Regions from separate parts of the Phreatobacter sp. GW821-FHT04C01 genome, predicted to be linked through region 3. Evidence: riboswitches for the same ligand, from Rfam matches in the RefSeq annotation. Region 3 holds a riboswitch; each other region holds the start of a gene.
The links. Region 3 has a riboswitch for cobalamin ahead of cobW (cobalamin biosynthesis protein CobW). Riboswitches for the same ligand answer to the same signal wherever they lie in the genome.
Positions count from the first base shown of each region.

Region 1 (5,699 bases), on a different contig from region 3:
ATTTCGCCCTATTCGTTGGGGCTGAATCGTCGACAGGGGCCCGACCCGCCCGCACGGCACGCTCTGAGGAGAATTGTCTTGATCGGACATCGGGCGAGCACCAAAAGCCTGACGGAAGCGGCCTATCTGGCCTTGCGCGCCGATATCCTGGCCTGCCGTCTCGCGCCCGGCGAGAAGATCAAGATCAACGACATCTGCGCCTCCCGGGGCGTCAGTCTCGGTGCCATCAGGGAGGCCTTGTCGCGGCTCACCGCCGAAGGACTGGTGGTTGCCGAGGCCCAGCGGGGCTTCAACGTCGCGCCGGTGTCTCAGGACGATCTGATCGATCTCACCAGCACGCGCATCGAGCTCGAACTGGTTTGCCTGAAGCGGGCCATCGAGCAGGGCGACGTCGAATGGGAGACCGCCATCGTCGCCGCCTATCACCGCCTGTCGCGAACGCCGGAGCGGGTCGAAGGCGATCCGATGGCGGTCAGCGAAGACTGGGCCTCCGCGCACAAGGCATTTCATGCTGCGCTTGTCGCAGCCTGCGGCAGCCCGTGGCGCCTCAGGCTCAGGGCCATTCTCTACGACCAGAGCGAACGCTACCGGCGGCTCTCGGTGCCGGCGGTTCCCCAAGAGCGCGACCTGGACACGGAACACCGGGGCCTGATGGAGGCAGCGCTTGCGCGGGATGTGGCCGGCCTCGGCGCGCGCATGCGCGATCATCTGACCACGACGACCGACAGAGTCCTGCCGCTCGCCATGCCGGTCGCGCCCGCCAAGGCGTCACGCGGGCAGGCGCAGCGCGCCCGGCCGGACGTCGACGAGCCGATCGCCTCGTAGACCGCCGGACGAGACCGTGATCGCCGGCGCGACGCTCCGCCGCGATGACCTTGCAGGTAATTGGATCGGTTTGCCGAGCCGCCATGATCGCTCCGTCAAACACGCACGGAGACTGACATGACCAACCCGACCGAACTCGCCGACCGCTACATCGCCATGTGGAACGAAACCGATGCGGCCGCGCGCCGCAAGCTCGTCGGCGAGATCTGGGCCGCCGACGCCCATTTCGCCGATCCGGTGGCCGAGGGCCGCGGCCACGACCAGATCGACGCTGTCCTCGGCGGCGTCCAGAAGCAATTCGCCGGCCTCCGCTTCAGCCTCGTCGGCAAGCCCGACGGCTTCGGCAACCATGTCCGGCTGTCCTGGCAGCTCGCCGCGGGCGACGGCCCCGCGGTGGTCAAGGGCACCGATATCGGCCGCGTTTCGGCGGATGGCCGGCTTGCCTCGGTGGTCGGCTTCTTCGACCTCGTCCCGGGCTGAGATCGGATCGGCCGATACGTCGCCGCGACGTTCGCAGCGTCCCGGCGCTGCCCGTTGGCCCCCCGGGAGTTCGGCATTGCAGGCCCCCGCATCACAGAATTGACTCAATTCAGATCGGCCTCTAGTGAGGTCGGGACGGTTCCCTTCGGGGACGAACAGGGAATGCAGTGAGGGGCCTCCGCCCCGATGCTGCGGCTGCCCCCGCAACTGTAAGCGGATGGCACCCATCACATGCCACTGGGGGAAACCCTCGGGAAGGCGATGGGTGCCGATATCCGCGAGCCAGGAGACCTGCCGTCAGTCGTGGTCACACGCGAGTGCGTCGGGCGGGGTGTCCTGATCGTAGCCGAACAGCCGGGCCTTCCGTGAAGGTCGCTGGGAAGCCTCGTTCGCGGTGACGTGTCGCCACGCACCGAGGTCCAAGGTGAACCAGCCGTCGTCCCAACCGCGCCCGCCCAAGGCGCTGTCATTGTCCGTCATCGCCCTCGCGACCGCCCTGCCCGGCCTGGCACTGGCGCAGTCCGCGCCGCCGCCAGCCGCCGGCCAGCCCTTGCCGACGATCGAGGTGGCCACCGGCCAAGACGGTGGCCTCGGTCTTTCGACGCCGAGTTCGACCGCCAGCCGTCTCGGGCTTACGCCATTGCAGACGCCGGCAAGCGTCGAGATCATCCGCGGCGAGACCGCGCGGGAGCGCGGGCAGCAGAGCATCACGGAAGCCGTGACCCAGAACGCCACGGGCTTCTCGTCGGTCGCCCCGCCGGTCCTCGGCTCCGCTTTCGCGGTGCGCGGCTTCCAGGGCAATAATTCGGTCATGCAGCTCTATGACGGCTCGCGGCTGTTTCCGGGTCGCGGCAACGTCACCTTTCCTTTCGACACTTGGTCGGTCGAACGCATCGAGGTGCTGCGCGGACCGGCCTCTGTCCTCTATGGCGAAGGCGCCATCGGCGGCGTCATCAATGTCGTGCCGAAAAAGCCGATCACCACGGGCTTCCGCAACGAGGCCGAACTGTTCTTCGATTCCAATTTGACCCGGCGCATCGCGCTCGACAGCGGCGGGCCGATCTCACAGGCCCTGTCCTATCGCTTCAACATCGTCACCGATGCGTCGAACGGCTGGGTGGATCGCGGCAACTCGTCCAACTTCGCCGCATCCGGTGCCCTGCGACTGCAGGCCACCCCCGATCTCGCCTTCACGATTTCTACCGACTACGGCCACCAGAACCCCATGCGCTACTACGGCACGCCCTATCGGGACGGCGTGCTGGACACCAGCATCCGCCGGCGCAACTACAATGTCTCCGACAGCCTGGCGCGCTTCGAGGACAGCTGGAGCCAGTTCAAGACCGAGTGGACGCCGTCCGACGCATTGTCGTTGCGCAACGTCTTCTATTACCTCACAAGCCGGCGCGAATGGCGCAATGCCGAGACCTACTTCTGGAACACCGGCACCAATCAGGTCGAGCGCAGCAATTACAGCCACATCCTGCAACAGCAGAACCAAGTCGGTAACCGCGCCGACCTGACCTTCCGCACCCAGGTGTTCGGGCTGCGCAACGAGACCGTCGTGGGCTTCGACATCAACCGCGCCAATTTCGGTTATTCGAGTTATTTCCCGGCCGGCGCCTTGCCCTTCCTGCCCTATATGAGTTCGGTCAACCCCAACGTCTTCGATCCCGGCAGCTTCCCGGATCCGAACCGGCTCGACCCGAAATTCCGATCGACGATCAGCCAGCAATCGCTGTTCGCCGAAAACCGTCTGTCATTGCGTGACAATCTCACCATTGTCGGCGGCCTCCGCCTGGACCGGCCCACCATCAACCGCCAGGACCTGAGCACGCCGTCGGGCAGCTTCGAGCGAACCTTCTCCTCGGTCGGCTGGCGGGTCGGCGCCGTCTATAATCCCGTGCCGGATTTCGCCATCTACGGCCAATACGCGGTCGCCAGCGACCCGATCAACGTGCCGCTGCTCGACTACACCAAGAGCTTCCAGAATTTCGATCTGACCCGCGGCCGGCAGATCGAAGTCGGCGTCAAGCAGTCGTTCTGGGGCGGGCGCGGCCAATGGACCCTCGCGGCCTTCCAGATCGTCAAGAACAACCTCCTGGTCGTGAACCCCGCGGATTTCTCGCTGCAGCAGATCGGCCAGCAATCATCGCGCGGCATCGAAGCGGCGGTCTCACTGACATTGGATGGCGGCTGGCGAATCGATGCCAACGCAGCCGTGCTGAAGGCCCGCTATGACGACTTCCGCTATATCGATTTCGTCTCGTTCTCGGTGGTCGACTACACCAACAAGGTCCCGATCCTGGTGCCCCAGGCGACCGCCAATCTCTGGCTGTCCTGGGCGTTCCGGGAGAACTGGGAGGCCAGCGCCGGCCTGCAATTCGTCGGCCAGTCCTATGAGGACTTCGCCAACACCATTGTTCGCCCGGCCTATACCCTGGTCAATGTCGGGCTGAAATGGCAGCCGACCCCGAACACCACCTTCAACTTCCGGATCAAGAACCTGTTCGACAAGGTCTATTCGTCCTACCTGCGCTATGACCCGGACAATGGCTATCTGCAGGGGTTCCTCGGCCAGCCGAGAACCTTCCAGGCCTCGATGAACGTGAAGTTCTGAGAACCGGCGCGGACGCCCTCGCGGCGCCCGCGCCCGCCCTCTGCCCGGCGTGGAGACTGCCGCCCCATGGAGACCTTCGACTGGCTGGCCACGCAGATCGATACCGCCGCGGTCGAATGGAGCATGGGCGCCTTCGGAGCGATCGAAGGTTTTCGCAGGCGCCCGGACGAGGTCGTGACCGTCACGCGGGCCCCCGATGGCGTGACGGCCGTGACGCAGCGCGGCGGCATCCGATTGAACGCCGCCGGCGAAATGGTTCCGGTCGCCTTCGAGGTGCTCAGTTCGGACCCGCGCCTGTGGAACCACGCGGTCGCGCTGTGCCTGCCGCGCGAGGCCGGCCGCATGAACCGTCGCACAACCATCACCGAGCTCGGCCCCGATACCGGCGCCCTGCGCGTCCAAGACCGGGGCGGCATCCTCTTCGATATCGGCCTGGCCGTCGACCAGGCGGATATCTGCCTGCGCACCACCGACAGGTCCCTGATCGAGCGCCTGCGCGCGGCCGGCACCACGTCGCTGCTCACGGCGGAAAGCCCGGTCCTGGACATGCTGAGGCGCTCCACCCATCACCGGGTCGTGCTGACCCGGCTCGGGCGACTGGAAGTCTTTCCAGCCAGCGCCGCCTCGCCCGCCGCCGATCTGAGCGAGGTCCTGCCCGGCCTCATGCGGCAACTTCTCGGCCGGGGCATGACGCAGCCGAGGACCAGCCCGATCCCCGCCGGCCTGGTACCCTGCGCCTATCTGTTTCCGCCACACCCGGCCCGCCAGGCCCCGGGTGCGGCGAAAGCCTTCGACCTCGAACAGCACCTGGCGTTCCAGGCGACCCTTCATCGCTACGGCTTGCCCGCACTGAACGCGCTGAAGGCCGAGGTCAATGCCGCGCTCGATCGCGGCGACCCGCCGGACCGCTTCCTGCCGCCGCCCGGACGTTTCGCCAGAGCCTGTCTGCGCGTCGCCCTGCGCCAGCGGCGCATGATCGAGGGCTCCCGCAGTCTCGACGTCTGGCGCGCGGTCTTCGACCCGGTCGAACGCAACAACGATAGCACCGGTTGAGCGGCCGGCGGACATGATCACGCTCTCCAACCATGACGTGCGGCCGGGACGCCTGATGCTGCTCCTCGCCACTGCGGCGGGTCTTGCCGGAGCCATTATGGGCGTCGCGTGGCTCACGGGCCGGGCCGCGCCGTCGCCCGCCGTCTTCGCTCTCAGCCTCGCCGCGGCGGCGATCGCCTGGCGCGCCCGCGCAGCATCCAACCTGATCCGCGCCATCATCGGCTTCCTGATCGTCTGGCACCTGGCTTCGGTCGCGGTCCTGGTGGCCGCCGGGACGACCGCCTTCCCCGCGCAGTGGCGGCCGCATCTTGCGACGACCGCGACCGCCGCATGGCCGGTCATCTTCGCCGGACTGGTGTTCGCCGCCTCGTTCGTCCCGGTCATCGGCCAGATCACCCGGCTCGCCGACCCCTTCTTCGCGGCAACCGACAAGAGCCCTATCGCCTGGCCGGCCGGTCTTCGGCTGGCCGTTCAAGAGCGCGTCTTCGCCCACGCCCTGCTTTTCGGGCTCATGGCGATCAATATCGCCCAGGTCTTCCTGACGGTCCTGCTCAATCAATGGAACGGCCGCTTCTTCACCGCGCTCCAGCAGCGCGACGGCGCGGTCTTCTGGGTCGAGTTGCAGACCTGGGCGATCATCGCCGGCCTCATCGTGATCGGCCGCGTCTATGAGATCTATCTCACCCAATATGCGCAAATGCGCTGGCGGCGCTGGTCGACC
Region 1 is NZ_JBWKTP010000010.1:281,478-287,176, reverse strand. Features, by position in the region: gene AC07WJ_RS30415 (GntR family transcriptional regulator) at 79-825, shown strand; gene AC07WJ_RS30410 (nuclear transport factor 2 family protein) at 943-1,305, shown strand; cobalamin riboswitch at 1,425-1,618, shown strand; gene AC07WJ_RS30405 (TonB-dependent receptor) at 1,775-3,925, shown strand; gene AC07WJ_RS30400 (DUF6925 family protein) at 3,992-4,978, shown strand; gene AC07WJ_RS30395 (ABC transporter ATP-binding protein/permease) at 4,992-5,699, shown strand, end outside.
Region 1: another riboswitch for cobalamin. It lies ahead of AC07WJ_RS30405 (TonB-dependent receptor); the one in region 3 lies ahead of cobW (cobalamin biosynthesis protein CobW).

Region 2 (5,699 bases), on a different contig from region 3:
TCGTGAAAACGACGAGCAGATCGCCTCGCTCAAGGGGGCCGCCGCGGAGCGGGCCCATCTGAGCCGCGGCTTCCTGCCCGTGCTGGCGAACTGGGCCGCCTATATGCGGCACACCAGGCGGCTCACCTTCGCCACCTCCACCCTTGGCCAGGCCGCGCTCGTCTTTCCGATCATCGTGCTGGCGCCGGCCTATTTTTCGGGCGCGGTCCAGCTGGGCGGCCTGACCCAGACCATGGGCGCCTTCTTCCGCGTCCAGGACGCCCTGTCGCTGTTCACCGAATTCTATCGGCCGCTGGCCGAATACAAGGCGGTGATCGACCGGCTGACCGGCTTTGGACAGGCGATGGCCCTCGCCCCGCGACGGTCGGCGCCCGAGATCGCACGTTCGTCCGCGGGGGATGACGTCGTCATCGCCAATGTCGTTCTGGCCCGCCCGGACGGGACGCCGATCACGGCCGTGCCGTCCCTGACGATCCGGCCGGGCGACAAAGTCCTCGTCACCGGCCTCTCGGGTGCGGGCAAGTCGACCCTCATGCGCGCCATGGCCGGCGTCTGGCCACACGGATCCGGGACGATCACGGTGCCCGCGAAGGCCCGCATGATGCTGCTCACGGCACAGCCCTACCTGCCGATCGGTCCCTTGCGCGACGCGATCGCCTATCCGGCCCCGGGCCATGCCTATGGCGACGAGGCACTTGCCGCGGCCCTGCTTGATGCCGGCCTGCCGACATTCGCCGCTCGCCTCGACGAACAGGACAGCTGGCACAAGATCCTTTCGGCCGGTCAGCAGCAGCGGCTTGCCGTGGCAAGGGCGCTGCTCGGCCGCCCCGACTGGCTTCTGCTCGACGAGGCAATGGCTGGCCTGGAGGAAGAGGCCGTTTGCACGCTCCACGCGGTCATCGACAGGCGATTGCCTGGCGCCACCGTGCTGTCGGCCGGTCACCAGTCCCAGCTCGCCCGCTTTCACGACCGAAGCCTTCATCTGGCGGCGCAGGCCAGGCCTCCTGGCTGAGGGCAAGGCCTCAAGGCCGGGAGCCTGACGACTGCCGCCGCAAGCGAGGGACGCGGCGGCGACGGGCCACCGCGTCCGACACCGGCCCGGCTCAGCGCGCCAGCAAGCGGATCTCCCTGGCCGCCTCGACCATGTTGATCAGCGCCGGACGCACCTCCTCCCACTTGCGCGTCTTCAGGCCGCAGTCGGGATTGATCCAGATCTGCTCCGGCGCAAGGTGCCGACGAGCCTTGCCCAGAAGCTCGATCATTTCGGCAACCGCCGGGATGCGCGGCGAATGAATGTCATAGACGCCGGGACCGATCTCGTTCGGGTAGCGATAGCCGACAAAGGCGTCGAGCAACTCCATCTTCGACCGCGACGTCTCGATCGAGATGACGTCGGCATCCATGGCGCCGATCGCGTCGATGATGTCGTTGAACTCGGCGTAACACATATGGGTGTGGATCTGCGTCCGGTCGGCGACGCCGGCCGCCGACAGCCTGAAGCACTCGACCGCCCAGGCGAGATAGGCCTTCCAGTCGCCCCGGCGCAGCGGCAGGCCTTCGCGGATCGCCGGCTCGTCGATCTGGATGATGCCGATGCCGGCCTGTTCGAGGTCGACGACCTCGTCGCGGATCGCCAGCGCGATCTGGCGGCAGACCTGGTCGCGGGCCAGATCGTCGCGGACAAACGACCATTGCAGCATGGTGACCGGCCCGGTCAGCATGCCCTTCATCGGCCGCGTCGTCAGCGACTGGGCGTAGGACGACCAGCCGACCGTCATCGGCCGCGGCCGTGACACGTCGCCGAAAATGATCGGTGGCCGCACATAACGCGAGCCGTAGCTCTGCACCCAGCCATGCCGGGTGAAAGCATAACCGGACAATTGCTCGCCGAAATATTGCACCATGTCATTGCGTTCGAACTCGCCGTGAACCAGCACGTCGATGCCGATATCCTCCTGCCAGCGGATGGCCGCCTGCGTCTCCTGGCGCAGGAACGCCTCATAGGCGGCGTCGCTGAGCGTGCCCTTGGCATGGGCCGAGCGCGCCTTGCGCACCGCCTCGGTCTGCGGAAACGAACCGATCGTGGTGGTCGGAAACGAGGGCAGCGCAAAATGCGCGTGCTGCAGCCTCTGCCGATCGGCGAAGGAATGCGCGCGGCTCGCCATGGCAGGCGTCACCACGGCAAGCCTTGCCGCGACCGCCGGGTCGTGGATCTTGGTGGAGCTGCGCCGCCGGGCGGATGCCTCGGCCGACGCCGCCAGCACTTCGGCCACGGTGCCACGACCACCGGCCAGCGCGCGGCCGAGCGTCGCGAGCTCGGCCATTTTCTGGGCCGCGAAGGCGAGCCAGTCCTTCAGGTCGGGATCGAGCCCGGTTTCCAGCGCAAGATCGACGGGCACGTGCAACAGGGAACAGGAGGTCGCGATCTCGATGTGATCGGTGCCCCGCCTGGCCACCACCGGCTCGAGCCGGTCGAGCAGACGCGGCAGGTCGGCGCGCCAGACATTGCGGCCGTCGATGATACCGAGCGACAGCACCAGCCCGCGCGGCGCCTTGGCCAGCACCCGGTCGAGTTGGTCGGGCGCGCGGACGAGATCGACATGGAGGCCGGCGACCGGCATGCCGAAGGCCGTATCGAGATTGTTGCCGAGAGCACCGAAATAGCTCGCCAGCATGATCTTCAGGTCGGGCAGCGCGCGTGCGAGAGTCTGGTAGCAGTTGCGCAACGCGAGGCGCGCGGCATCGTCGAGATCAAGCGCCAGGCAGGGTTCGTCGAGCTGTACCCATTCGGCGCCGTTGGCGGCGAGCCGGCGCAGGATGTCGATATAAACAGGCACCAGGTCGGGCAGCAGGGACAAGGGATCGAAGGCACCGTCCTTGGCCTTGCCAAGCTTCAGATAGGTCACCGGCCCGAGCAGCACCGGACGGGTCTGGATGCCCAGTGCCTGGGCCTCCAGGAATTCATCGAGCGGCTTGGTCGAGGCCAGCGAGAATTCCTGCCCGCGTTCGAATTCGGGCACCATGTAATGATAGTTGGTGTCGAACCATTTGGTCATTTCGAGCGCCGGAACACCTGTCGCCGCAGGGCCGCAGCCGCAGGCCGCCGCGTGGTCCGCGTGCCCGGCCGGTGCCTCGCTGCCGCGCGCCATGGCGAAATAGGTCGCGAGCGCCACCTTGCCGCCGCGCCAGCCGTAGATCTCAGGGATGGCGCCGACCATGACGCTGGTGTCGAGGACGTGGTCGTAAAGCGAGAAATCGTTCGACGGAATGACGGTGACACCTTGCGCCTGCTGCAGCGCCCAGTGGCGCGCGCGGAGATTGGCCGCCGCCGCCAGCAGTTGCGGCCCGTCGATCTTGCCGGACCAATAACCTTCCAGAGCTGATTTCAATTCGCGCCGGGCGCCGATGCGCGGCACGCCGAGAGTGGCAACAGGCAGAGACAGAGACGACATTGGCAAACCCCGTTTGCTGGGGCGAAGGCCAAGCGGCCGCAAGCAGGCTGTCGGGACGCATGGCGTCCCGCTTTGCAAGCGACACACCGGACACCCCGCCCGTGGACGTTATCAGGTCGAGGCAGGTCTCCTGGCTCGCGGGTCAATGCTGCTGTTCGGCCTTCCCGAGACCTTCAGGCCCCAGTGACGCGAGATGAACAGCGGCTCACCGCTTACAGTTGCGGGGGCAGCTCCGGCCTGGCCCTGGGGCGTACCGGATTCCCTCTTAGCTCCGGACCCGGACGGATCCGCAGAACCACGACACCTCCATTTGGCGGCAGCAGGCGAAAAAAGTCAAGAATACATAAGGATATCTTTATGTCGTTAAATGCCTGTGATACCCAGGTCATCGTGTCGGCAAGAACCGCCCGCCGCCAAAACACAATCCATTGACATTGAACGCGAGTCGGCCGCTATATGTAGCGGTCGAGGTTCTCCTGAGTCGCACCGGGAGCTAAGAGGGAATCCGGTGAGATGCCGTTCGCATCGAAGCCGGAGCTGCCCCCGCAACTGTAAACGGCGAGACGCTGTCGAGACGTGTCACTGAGGTCCAGGAGGGCTTCGGGAAGGCCAGACAGCCCGACGACCCGTGAGCCAGGAGACCTGCCCCGACATCTTGAACGTCCACGGGCGGGGTGTCCTGGTGGGTCGCTTGCATCAGCGGGAGGGCGATCGCGCCGTCCTGTTTCCGGCGGCGTCCTTTTGGCCCAAGCCCCCACACTCTCTGGGGTCTGCCGATGTCTCTGTTGATTGAATCCGAAGCCGCGCCGAGCGCTCTTCCGCACACGTCCCTCGCCGCCGCCAGGCCGGCGAGCGAACCGGGCTATCAGGTGATCCGCCGCAATGGCGGCGTCACCCCCTTCGACCCCGCCAAGATCGCGGTGGCGCTGACCAAGGCCTTCCTGGCCGTCGAGGGCACGGGCGCGGCCGCCTCTCGCCGCATCCACGACGTCGTCGGGACGCTGACCGATCAGATCGTCTCCGGCCTGACGCGGCGGGCGGATGCCGGCCGCACGTTCCATATCGAGGATGTCCAGGATCAGGTCGAGCTCGCCCTGATGCGCGGCGAGCATCACAAGGTGGCGCGCGCCTATGTTCTCTATCGCGACGAGCGCGCCCGGGAGCGTGCGCTGGCCGGTGCGCAGGTCGCGTCCGCGCCGGCCAGCGCGCTCAGCATGACCAATGCCGCGGGCGAGCGGGTGCCGCTCGATGCCGACAGGCTCGCCCGCATCGTCCGGGAGGCCGTTTCGGGCCTCGACGGCGTCGATGCCGACGCGGTGATCACGGAGGCCCATCGCAATCTCTATGACGGCATCTCGCTCGACGAGCTGGCGCAAGCGCCCATCCTGGCGGCGCGTACGCTGGTCGAGACCGAGCCGAATTATTCCAAGGTCAGCGCCCGCCTCCTGCTCGACAAATTGCGCCGCGAAGCCCTGAGCTTCGTGTTCAATCGACCGGGGCAGGCGACGCAGGCCGAAATGGCCGAGCGTTACGGCGAATACATGCAAGGTTATGTTCGCGTCGGCATCGCCAATGAACTGGTCGATGCCGAACTCACGCGCTTCGATCTCCCCCGGCTTGCCGCCGCCATCAAGCCCGAGCGCGACCTGCAGTTCGACTATCTCGGCCTGCAGACGCTCTATGATCGCTATTTTCTGCACGTGCGGGGCCATCGGTTCGAATTGCCCCAGGCCTTCTTCATGCGGGTCGCCATGGGGCTGGCGGTGCGCGAGATCGATCGCGAGGCCAAGGCGATCGAATTCTACAACCTCCTGTCGTCTTTCGACTTCATGGCCTCGACGCCGACCCTGTTCAATGCGGGCACGCCCCGGCCGCAGCTCTCATCCTGTTTCCTGACCACCGTATCCGACGATCTCGACGGCATCTTCAAGGCTGTGAAGGACAATGCCCTGCTCGCCAAATATTCCGGCGGCCTCGGCAATGACTGGACGCCGGTGCGTGGCCTGGGAGCCCATATCAAGGGCACCAATGGTGAAAGCCAGGGCGTGGTCCCCTTCCTGAAGGTTGCCAACGACACCGCGATCGCCGTCAACCAGGGCGGCAAGCGCAAGGGCGCGGTCTGCGCCTATCTCGAAACCTGGCACGTCGACATCGAGGAATTCCTCGATCTGCGCAAGAATACCGGTGACGATCGCCGCCGCACCCACGACATGAACACGGCCAACTGGATCCCGGACCTGTTCATGC
Region 2 is NZ_JBWKTP010000010.1:275,399-281,097, reverse strand. Features, by position in the region: gene AC07WJ_RS30395 (ABC transporter ATP-binding protein/permease) at 1-1,012, shown strand, start outside; gene metE (5-methyltetrahydropteroyltriglutamate--homocysteine S-methyltransferase) at 1,104-3,452, opposite strand; cobalamin riboswitch at 3,556-3,767, opposite strand; cobalamin riboswitch at 3,904-4,116, shown strand; gene AC07WJ_RS30385 (ribonucleoside-diphosphate reductase subunit alpha) at 4,229-5,699, shown strand, end outside.
Region 2: another riboswitch for cobalamin. It lies ahead of metE (5-methyltetrahydropteroyltriglutamate--homocysteine S-methyltransferase); the one in region 3 lies ahead of cobW (cobalamin biosynthesis protein CobW).

Region 3 (5,699 bases):
AATGTGTCGCGAAACGCCCCGGATATGCGCAAGGTGACGTCGACCCTGACATGGTCGAGCCGGGCGAGCGGCAGGATCGAGAAGCCGGTGACGCGGGTGGAGGTGGGATGCCAGACCGGCTCGACCCCCATCAATGCCAGGGCATGGGCAATATCCTCGCCGCCCGAGCGCAAGGTCGGCGAGGCCCAGAGATCCATCACCACCCGCCGCGGCCAGTCGCCTTCGTCCTGCAGGTGCCGGTCGAGCACGGCGCGCGCCGCGCGGGCGCCGAGCTGGGTCGCCGCGCGGGTCGGAATGGAGCGGGGATCAAGGGTGGCGAGATTGCGGCCGGTCGGCAGGACATCCGGCCGGCCGCGATGCGGCGAGCCGGCCGGCCCCGGCGTCACGAAACGGCCGTCGAGCGCCCGGATCAGGTTTCGCCGCTCATTCGCCGACGAAGCCGGGTCATGCGCCGCTTGCCCGAAGACATGCAGGCCGTCGCGGAAACTGGTCTCGGCGAGATCGCAGAGATGGGCATCGAGCGCGGTCAGAGCCGTGCTCATGTCCTGCTCCGACGTGACGCCGCAGGCGCTGGCGAGGCCCGAGCTTTCGGCGCGCTGGCGGATTTCGGTGGCGACCAGATCGGCGCGGCGCGGGTCCATCACCTGGGCCGCGCTATATTCCTCGACGAGATCGCGCAGCAGCGCGGTCTCGCCATGCAGGTCGCTCGCCGCGAGCTCGGGCGGCAGATGGCCGAGCGTGACGGCCCCGAGCCGGCGCTTGGCCGGCGCGGCCTCGCCGGGATCATCGACCACATAGGGATAGATGACCGGCAGGGCGCCCATGGCGATCTTCGGCCAGCAGGCGCCCGACAGCGCCACCGCCTTGCCCGGCAGCCATTCGGTGGTGCCGTGCGTGCCGAGATGGATCAGCGCGTCGATGCGCTCACCAAGCCGCAAGCCACAATAGAAGGCGAGATAACCGTGGCCGGGAGGCCGGTCGGGGTCGTGATAGGCAAGCTTGCGGTCGGGTCCGGCGTCGCGCGCCGGCTGCAGGGCAAGATGCAAATGGCCCAGCACGCGGGCCCGGAACCGAAAAGCGCCATCCTGGAAGCTCGGATCGTCCTGCGGTGCGCCATGCGCCGCGAACAGCGCCTCGCGGGCCACCTCGGGCAGGGCTGCGACGAAAGCCTCGTAGGTGTCGAGCGGCACGCCGAACCCGGCCTCGCCATCGACCAGCAAAGGCATCAAGGCCGCTGGCGCCGGACAATCGCCGACGGTGTAGCCGGCATCCGCCAGCAGGCCGTGAATGACCGCGACACTCTCAGGCGTATCGAGGCCGACGGCGAAGCCCGCCCGGCCGCCGCGCGCCGGATAGTCGGAGAGCACCAGGGCGAGCCGCCGCTCGGCGGCCGGCTTCTGGCCGAGCGTCACCCAGGCCCGCGCCAGATCGGCCAGCGCCGCGACGCCGTCCTCGTCCGGAACCAGCCGGCGGCTGACGAGGCCGGTGGCGGCATCCGTGAACTCCTGCTTGAAGCCGACCGCGGCACCGGCGAGCCGGCCGTCGAATTCCGGCAAGGCGACCTGCATGGCGAGGTCAACGGCCGAAAGCCCGCGCGGCGAGGCAAGCCAGGCCTCGCGCGGATTGCCGACCGGCATGGCTTGCAAGACCGGGCAATCCGCGCCGTCGAGCACGAAACCGTCGCCGTCACGGGCGGAAAAGGCGGTCGTGGCGACGATGACCGCCGGCTTGCGGGCCGCGATCAGCATTTCGAGCGCGGCGGTCGCCGGAGCATCCTTCAGGCTGGTCAGCGCGATCACCAGGGCCGCCAGGCCACGCGCGTTCAAGGCGTCGCGGAGCGCCGCCGCGATGTCGGTATCACCCGACGTCACGCTGGAGCGATAGACCAGCACCAGGGCGAAAGGCCGGTCAGCCGGGCAGGCGGCAAGCGCCGCGGACCAGGCCTCCGGCCCCTTGGCGGCCGACCAGGCGAACAAGGCGGGCAGGGGCACGGCCGGTTCGGCGGCGACCCGCGGATCGAGACAGGAGGCGATCCGGCCGAGCAGCCGGCGCATGTTGTCGGCGCCGCCGCCAGCCTGGAAATAACGGATGAGGTCGCCGGCGGCCGTGGCATCGACGGTGTTGTAGGCGGCCAGGCGTTCGTCGCCGCGATCGTCGCCCGGCAGCACCGCCAGCGGAATGCCCGCCGCCCGGCAGGCGGCATGCAACTGGTCGAGCCCGTATCGCCAGTAGTCGAGCCCGCCGAGCAGGCGCACCAGGACGAAGCGCGAGCCGATGACGGTCTTCTCGACATAGAGATCGACCGACAGCGGATGCCTCAGCTGGCGCAGGCTCGCGAGCCTGACGGCCAGATCGGGCATCGCGCCTGCCGCCGCCGACAGCGCCGTCAGGTCGCTGTCGGCGAAGCTGAGCACCACCAGGTCACCGGGCGGCTGGCCGAGGTCGACAGCGCGGTCGGCCTCGTCAAGCGTCACGGTGGTGGCGGGCAGGATGTGCATGGCCGGTCCGCGTACGGGTTCAGCCGTTGAGCGCGGCTTCGACCGCGGCGCGGTCGAAGCCCTTCAGCCCGATCGCCACGATCCGGCCCTGGCGGCTTTCGCCCGCCGTCCAGGCCCGGTCGTAGTGATGGGCGATGCGGCGGCCGACACCCTGGACAACCAGCCGCATCGGCTTGTCACCGACCGAGGCGAAGCCCTTCAGGCGCAGGACGCCGGCGGCTTCCGCCGCCTTGGTGACCCGGGCGGCGAGGATCTCGGGCGCCCCGACGGCTTCGATCGCGAAGGAATGGCTCTCGAAATCGTCGTGGTCGTGGTCCTCCTCGGTCTCGTGATGCGAGGGCCGGCCGGCAAGGTCGGTTTCGGCGGCGGCGCCGAGCCCGACCACCAGGGCCGGCTCGACCTTGCCATGGGCGGTCTCGACGATCTTGATCGCCTTCGGCAGATGCGCCTGGATCTCGGCCTTGACCCGGTCGCGGGTCGCCTGGTCGATGGCGTCGCTCTTGTTGAGCAGGATCAGGTCGGCGCAGAGGATCTGGTCCTCGAACACCTCTTCCAGCGGATTGTCGTGATCGACCGCGCCATCTTGCGTGCGCTGGGCGGCCAGCGCCTCCGAGTCGTCGGCAAAGGTGCCGTCGGCAACGGCTGGACCATCGACCACGGCGATCACGCCGTCGACCGTGACGCGGTTGCGGATCGCCGGCCAATTGAAGGCATTGACCAGCGGCTTCGGCAAAGCGAGGCCGGAGGTCTCGATCAGGATATGGTCGGGCGGCGAGGCCCGGTTCAGCAGTTTTTCCAGCGCCGGAATGAAATCGTCGGCGACCGTGCAGCAGATGCAGCCGTTCGGCAGCTCGACAATGTCTTCCGCCGTGCAGCCGCTGATGCCGCAGCCCTCGATGAACGAGCCGTCGAAGCCGATATCGCCGAATTCGTTGACCAGGACGGCGAGCCGGCGGCCGCCATTGTTTTCCAGGAGATGGCGCACCAGCGTGGTCTTTCCGGCGCCGAGAAAGCCGGTGACGATGGTGCAGGGGATTTTGGCCAGGGAGGTCGGGTTCGGCTGGGTCATGATGGGTCCGTGATCAGGCAGGCTTTAAGGAATAAGCGGGCGCGCAAACGATCCCGCGGTTCGGCATCCGGCGGTCGCGCGGTTCAGGCGCCCGGTGGCCGGAGCGGCAACGGGGGACGAGCGGCAAGGGGTTTTCGGGATCTGGTCACGGCATACTCCGTCTGGCAGCCGGCTCACGCCGGAAACGCTCCCAAGGACGAAGCCGGGCGCGGAACGCCCGGACCGGTTGCCATCGAAACACCCCGCTCGATGGGCCCATGAGAAGCACTGGTGACGGCAGGTCTCCTGGCTCACGGGTCCAAACTTTCGGCCGCCTTCCCGGGATCTTGCGCCCAGTGGCTTGTGGCTTCGGTTCGCCGTTTACAGTTGCGGGGGCAGCCGTGGCGTCGCACCACGTTCCCTTTTCACCTCGTCTGAGAGGCACCGTCGGGATTTAGCACTACCGGCGCGCCCGCCGATTTGCAATGGATGCGGCCCCCGACTCCCCAGGCGAGCCCATAGGTCCTTATGCCGAGCCCGACCCGATCCGTGACCCTGGTGCTGGGCGGCGCGCGTTCCGGCAAGAGCCGCTACGCCGAAGGCCTGATCGAGGCGCAGCCGGCGCCCTGGCGCTATGTCGCGACGGCGCAAGCCTATGACGACGAGATGCGCGCGCGCATCGCCGAGCATCGCGCCCGCCGCGGCGACGGCTGGCAGACCGTCGACGCGCCCCTCGATCTCGTCGGCGCCATCGCCGGGGCGCCCGCCGGCATGCCCATCCTGGTCGATTGCCTGACGCTCTGGCTGACCAATCTCATGCTGGCCGAAGCCGATATCGCCGCCGCGCGTGCCGCCCTCGCCGAAGCCTGCCGGCAGGCAAAGGGCCCGCTGGTGCTGGTGTCCAACGAGGTCGGGCTCGGCATCGTGCCCGACAATACGCTGGCCCGCCGGTTTCGCGACGAGGCCGGGCGGCTGCACCAGGAACTTGCCGATGACGCGAGCCATGTGGTCTTCATGGTGGCGGGATTGCCGATGATCGTGAAATGAGGCCGAGCATGTCTGATGAAACCGCGGAGGCCGAGCGCCATCGCGCCAAAATGGCCAAGCGCAAGGCGGTGCAGGATGCCGAGGTTGCCTCCAAGACCCTCGAAAAGGGCCTGCTGATCGTCAATACTGGCCCCGGCAAGGGCAAGTCGACGGCCGCCTTCGGGCTGATCCTGCGCGCGCTCGGCCATGGCTGGCGGGTCGGCGTCGTGCAGTTCATCAAGGGTGCCTGGTCGACCGGCGAACGGGAAGCGCTTTCCGTGTTCGGCGACCGGATCGCCTGGCACAGCATGGGCGAAGGCTTCACCTGGGAAACCCAGGACAAGGCCCGCGACATCGCCGCCGCCGAACGCGCCTTCGCCAAGGCCCGCGAGTTGATGGCCGACGAGACCATTGGGCTGGTGGTGCTGGACGAGCTCAATATCGCCTTGCGCTACAACTATCTGCCGCTCGCCGACGTGGTCGAGACGCTGACCGGCCGTCGGCCCGGCCTGCATGTCGTGGTCACCGGCCGCAACGCCAAGCCGGAGCTGATCGAAGCCGCCGACCTGGTCACCGAAATGACCCTGGTGAAGCATCATTTCGCCCAAGGCGTGAAGGCCCAGGCGGGAATCGAGTTCTAGCGTTCCGTGGCGGTGATTATGATGGCTTGATTGCCGCAAGCAGATGAATGGGTGGATGCCCGGGTCACGCCCGGGCCAGACGAAGCGGTGCGAACATAGGAAAGCGATGCCAAGTCGTCATCGTCGCGCTCTCTCCGTCTTGGCCGGGCTTGTCCCGGCCATCCACGAATTCGGCCCTTCACGATCGCAAATCCTGAGAAAAATGTCGCCTGATCCATCCGGTCAAAGAGTCATGATCGCTGCGACGAAACATTAGCCGCCATGACATCGAACGCCCCCTGTCGTCGCGCTTCAACTGAATGAGGTTGGCCGCCCCCATGGCCCGTGCTTCCCCTGAGAGCCCCGCACCCACCCGCATCGAAGGCAGCTCGCCGTCACGCGCGGAATTGGCGGCATTTGTTTCGGCCGGCCGGCCGGTGATCCTGGCCCATTGCGATCTCGAAGGCGTCGACCTGTCCGATCTCGACATGACGGAGTGGCGCTTCG
Region 3 is NZ_JBWKTP010000004.1:426,483-432,181, reverse strand. Features, by position in the region: gene cobN (cobaltochelatase subunit CobN) at 1-2,498, opposite strand, end outside; gene cobW (cobalamin biosynthesis protein CobW) at 2,518-3,567, opposite strand; cobalamin riboswitch at 3,826-4,010, opposite strand; gene cobU (bifunctional adenosylcobinamide kinase/adenosylcobinamide-phosphate guanylyltransferase) at 4,075-4,593, shown strand; gene cobO (cob(I)yrinic acid a,c-diamide adenosyltransferase) at 4,602-5,213, shown strand; gene AC07WJ_RS17860 (pentapeptide repeat-containing protein) at 5,531-5,699, shown strand, end outside.

Region 4 (5,699 bases), 180 kb from region 3:
GCCTCACCCCGGCGTTTTCTTTTGGGCCGCGGCGAAAGCGGAATCGCGGCGACGCTCTTGCGCGCGGGGCGCGGCATTGCTAGGCCGATGCCGGTCATGGGCCGGCATAGCTCAGTTGGTAGAGCAACCGCCTTGTAAGCGGTAGGTCGCGAGTTCGAGTCCCGCTGCCGGCACCAGTCCCCTTGGTTTTGGACGTCATGGTCGACAATGGCCATCGCCCGGTCCGTCCGGCGGCGACGCCGCCCTGCAAGCCGTTCACGATGGCGTGACCTTCCCGAGCGGCGGCGGGCCTTTCGCCAAGCTTTTTCGCAGGTTAGCGTCGCGCGGCAAAACAATTGCCGCCCCGCGACCGAGAGACGCCAAGATGACACAGATCACCCGCCGTCACGCCCTGGCCGCCGCCGCGGCCGCTGCCGCCGCTCCCGCCATCGGATCCTCAGCCATGATCAGCTCCGCCCAAGCACAGACCGCCGCTCCGGCCCAGGCGCCGGGCTTCTACCGCTACAAGGTCGGCGACATCACGGTGACCGCGATCAATGACGGCTTCGCGCTCCGGCCGCTCGAGGGCTTCGTTCGCAATGCGCCGCTGGCCGACGTGCAGGACGCCATGCGCAAGTCGTTCCTGCCGACCGACGCGTTCCAGAACACCTTCACCACGCTGGTGGTGCAGACCGGCGGCAAGCTGGTGCTGATCGATACCGGCAACGGCGATTCGGGCGCGCCGACCAGCGGCGCCTGGATGCGCAATTTCCGCGCCGCCGGTTTCGATCCGGCGCAGGTCAATGCGGTCGTCATCAGCCATTTCCATGGCGACCACATCAACGGGCTCAGGCTGAAGGACGGCACGGCGGTGTTCGCCAATGCCGAGATCAGCGTGCCGGCGCCGGAATGGGATTTCTGGATGTCGGACGAGCGCATGGGCCAGGCGCCCGACGGCATGCGCGGCGGCTTCCAGAACGCGCGCCGGGTGTTCCAGCCGATCGCCGCGCAGGTGAAGCGGTTCACGCCGGGCGCCGAGGTGGCGCCAGGGGTGACCTCGTTCGCCGCGCACGGCCATTCGCCCGGCCACACCATTTTCGGCATCGCCTCGGGCAATGCCAAATTCACCTTCGTCGCCGACATCACCAGCCACCCGGCGCTGTTCGTGCGCAATCCCGACTGGTCGGCGGTGTTCGACCAGGATGCCGACATGGCGCGGGCGACGCGCCGGCGCGTGCTCGACATGGTCGCGACCGAGCGCACCCAGGTGCATTTCTATCACGCCCCCTTCCCCGCCACGGGCTTCATCGCCAAGGACGGCAACGGCTTCCAGTTCGTGCCGGTGCAGTGGAGCCAGTCGGTCTGACCGTTTGGCGCGACCGAAAAGCCCGTCCCGGCCGACAGGCCGGGGCGGGTCGCCTGTTTTCGGTGGAACGCCTTGCTTCCGTCGATTGACAAAATGCCGACGAGTCCGCCTCCTGGCCGGACTCGCGACGGCGGCCATCGCGCAAGCAATGGCCACGGGAATGCGGTGCGTACCGGATCGACGAAAACGGGCCTCCCGGCTCGTCATGGCGATCCGGTGCAAATCCGCAGCTGCCCCCGCAACTGTGAGCGGCGAGCCGGTTCCTGAATGCCACTGACGGCCGTTATCGGCCCTCGGGAAGGCGGAGCCCCGGCGACGACCCGCAAGCCAGGAGACCGGCCGGCGCGACGTCACTGTCCGGGCGTGCGGGATGGCGCGCGCGGGGAGCGGGTATCCGCTTTTTCGGTGACACCTGATGTCGCGGGAGCCGATCGGCTCGTCTTCGAGGCTTGAAGCTTCCGCGATCCCGTGTCCCTCCCGCGGAGATCCGCCATGGCGCAACGCCCGATTCTCAGCCTCGGTTTTTCGGCCCTGATTCTGTCCCTGCCCGGCTGGAGCGCGGCGCGCGCCCAGCAAGCGGCCCAGCCCCCGACCATCCTGCCCGACATCCTGGTCTATGGTGCCAGCACCGTGCCGGTCGAAGCGCCACGCGTCGGTTCGGCGGTCACCGTGATCACCGCCGACGACATCCGCAACCAGGGCGCCCAGGCGCTGCCCGACATATTGCGGCTGGTGCCGGGCGTGGCGATCAGCCAGAGCGGCAGCCGCGGCGGCCTGACCCAGGTGCGCATTCGCGGCGCCGAGGCCAATCACACCCTGGTGGTGGTCGACGGCGTGCCCATCAACGACGTCAACAATGGCGACAGCGACCTGGCCAACCTGCCGGTCGACAATATCGAGCGTGTCGAGGTCGTCAGAGGCCCGCAATCCGGCATCTGGGGCCCGAATGCCCAGTCCGGTGTCGTCCTGATCACCACCAAATCCGGACGCGGGCTGGCCCGGCCGGAGCTCACCGCCCGGCTCGAAGGCGGCTCGTTCGGCACGTTGCAAGGCTCGGTCTCGGCGCGTGGCGCGCAGGGACCGTTCTACGGCGCCCTGTCGGTGTCCGGCCTGCGCTCCGGCGGTTTCGTCGTCGCCCCCGGCACGACGCGGCCGAACGGTTCCGAGATGGGCTCGTTCAGCGCCAAGCTGGGCGTCGACCCGACCGACTGGTTCAATCTCGAGGGCACGCTCCGGATGGTCAGCCGGACCGGCTTCTACAATCCGGCCAACAGCGCCTTCGGCGATCCCAATTATGGCTTCCTGGCCAATGGCGTCGGGCGCGCCACGGCCAATGATTTCCAGGGCCGGATCGTCGGAACGGTCAGCCTGCTGGACGGGCGCTGGATCCAGAAGCTCTCGGCCGACACCTCGCGGCAAAGCACCAATGCCGCGGACAGCTATATCAGCGCGTTCAGCACGCTGGAGCGCCAGGCCTTCTGGTCGCAGACCGAGCGCAGCCGGGCGGAATATCGCTCGGCCTATACGTTCGAGACGCCGGGCTTTTTCGGTGCCCGGCATACCCTCGTCGGCGGCGCCGAGATCGTCCGCGAGCGCTTCCGCTACTATTACGAAAGCGACGGCATGTTCGGGTTCTACAGCAATCCCGGTTTCGCGGGCGCCGGCCAGAACCGCGAGCGCAAAGGCCTCTACGGCGAATATCTCCTGAGCCTGGCGACCGGCTTCTCGCTGTCGACGGCCATGCGCCAGGACTGGAACTCGTCCTTCCGCAACGCCACCACCTGGCGCCTGACGGCGGCCCAGACCTTCGACACCGGCACCAAGCTGCACGCTTCCCTCGGCAAGGGCGTGACCAACCCGACCTTCATCGAGCAGTTCGGCTTCACCAACACCTTTGTCGGCAATCCCAACCTGCGGCCCGAACAGTCGCTCGGCTGGGACGCCGGTATCGAGCAGCGCTGGTTCGGCGACAGGCTGGTCACCGACATCACCTATTTCCGGGCCAATCTGCAGAACGAGATCGTCGGATCCGGAATCACCGTCGAAAACCTGCCATTCGCGACATCGCGCCAAGGCCTGGAGGCATCGGTTACCGCACGGCCGCTCGACTGGCTGCGGATCACCGGCTCCTACACCTATACCGACACGCGTTCGGCCGAGAACACCTTCTCGGGCTATGTGTTCAAAGAGGCGGTGCGCCGGCCGAAACATGCCGCCAGCCTGTCGGCCGTCGCCTCCTTCGCTGAAGATCGCGGCAAGTTCACCGTGACGCTTGCCCATAACGGCACAATGCGCGACCGCTTCTTCGGACCGCTCGGGACGAGCGACGTCTATCTGAGGCCCTATACCTTGCTCGGCGCGCAGCTTTCCTACGACGTGACCAAGAATGCCACCGCCTATATCCGGGGCGAGAACATTTTCGGCCAGCGCTACCAGGACGTCTACGGCTACAATGCCGGCGGCGCGGCGGTCTATGCGGGCCTGCGCGTGCGCCTGGGCGACTGATCCGGGCGGATCTGCACCTGCATACAGTCGACAGTGGCGCCCGTTTCGGCCAGTCTGCCGATGCCATGATCGCGCGGCCAACAGCGCGCCGCCCATTCGCCTATCGGAGGAAACACATGTCGCAGAAGATTGCCGTCGTCACCGGAGCCGGTTCCGGCATCGGGCGCGCCTCGGCGCTGGGGCTCGCCGCTGCCGGCTATGCCGTCGTGGCGGCCGGCCGCCGCCAGGAGGAGCTGGAGAAGACCGTCGCGGCGGCGACCGGCGGCCCGGTCGTCGCGGTGCCGACCGATGTGGCGGACGAGGCCTCGGTCGCCGCCCTGTTCAAGGCGGTCAAGGACCGGTTCGGCCGGATCGACGTCTTGTTCAACAATGCCGGCATGGGCGCGCCCGCGATCCCCATGGATCAGCTGACCGTCGCCCAGTGGAAACAGGTGGTCGACGTCAATCTGACCGGCTCGTTCCTGTGCGCCCAGGAAGCCATGCGGCTGATGCGCGCCCAGTCGCCGAAGGGTGGCCGGATCATCAATAACGGCTCGATCTCGGCCTATGCGCCGAGGCCCTATTCGGCGCCCTATACGGCGACCAAACACGCCATCCTCGGGCTCACCAAGGCGATTTCGCTGGATGGCCGGGCCGACCGCATCGTCTGCTCGCAGGTCGATGTCGGCAATGCCGCGACCGAAATGACCGAGCGCATGACCAATGGCGTGCTGCAGGCGGATTTCTCGGTGAAGGTCGAGCCGCGCATGAACGTCAAGCATGTCGCGGAGGCCGTCGTCCACATCGCCAACCTGCCGCTGGACGTCAACATCCTGACCATGACCGTGATGGCGAACGACATGCCCTTCGTCGGCCGCGGCTGACCGGGCACACGAACCGTGTCGGGATCGGCGCCGCGACGCGGCGCCGATGGCCTGCCATGATCTCGACAAGGCATGCGCCGCGCGTATAGACGAGATTGACATCTGGCGTTGCTAAGCTGCCCTTGCGCCAGCCCCCTCCTCTGCATGACGGCCGCCATGTCGGACCAAGGTCCCGAGCCACACAAGATCGCCTTCGTCGCCTCGCCGGCGCCGGAAGCACAGGCCGCCTTCGCCAGCCTGTCCCAGCGCTATGGCTCGGTCCCGCCCGACGAAGCCGCGGTGATCGTCGCGCTCGGCGGCGATGGCCTCATGCTGCAGACGCTGCACCGGTTCATTTCCACGGGAAAGCCGATCTACGGCATGAACCGCGGCTCGGTCGGCTTCCTGATGAACGAATATGTCGAGGACGGGCTGGTCGAGCGGCTGCTCGCGGCCGAGCGCTCGGTCATCCATCCGCTGGCCATGACCACCATCGACATTCATGGCGAACGCCATGATGCGCTCGCCATCAACGATGTGGCGCTGCTCCGGCAAACCTCGCAGATCGCCAAGCTGCGCATCCTGGTCGACGGGCAGTTGCGCATGGACGAGCTGGCGGGTGATGGTGTCCTGGTGGCGACGCCGGCCGGCTCGACCGCCTATAATCTCTCCGCCAACGGTCCGATCCTGCCGCTGAACACCAATCTCCTGGCACTGACCCCGATTTCGCCCTTTCGCCCCAGGCGCTGGCGCGGTGCGCTGCTGCCCGACCGGGTGGCGGTGCGCATCGAGGTGATGGAGCCGACGCGGCGGCCGGTCAGCGCCACCGCCGACAATGACGAGGTGCGCGAGGTGGCGAGCGTCGATATCGCCATGGACCGGTCGCGCAGCATGGTGCTGCTCCACGATCCCGGTCATTCGCTCGACGAGCGGATCCTGCGCGAGCAGTTCGGCGCATAGCCGGGTGCCATATCCGGCGCGAGGCGGTCAGCCTTAACGCTTCGTTG
Region 4 is NZ_JBWKTP010000004.1:604,879-610,577, forward strand. Features, by position in the region: tRNA gene AC07WJ_RS18730 (tRNA-Thr) at 101-176, shown strand; gene AC07WJ_RS18735 (MBL fold metallo-hydrolase) at 365-1,345, shown strand; cobalamin riboswitch at 1,457-1,703, shown strand; gene AC07WJ_RS18740 (TonB-dependent receptor plug domain-containing protein) at 1,838-3,850, shown strand; gene AC07WJ_RS18745 (SDR family oxidoreductase) at 3,967-4,713, shown strand; gene AC07WJ_RS18750 (NAD kinase) at 4,870-5,652, shown strand.
Region 4: another riboswitch for cobalamin. It lies ahead of AC07WJ_RS18740 (TonB-dependent receptor plug domain-containing protein); the one in region 3 lies ahead of cobW (cobalamin biosynthesis protein CobW).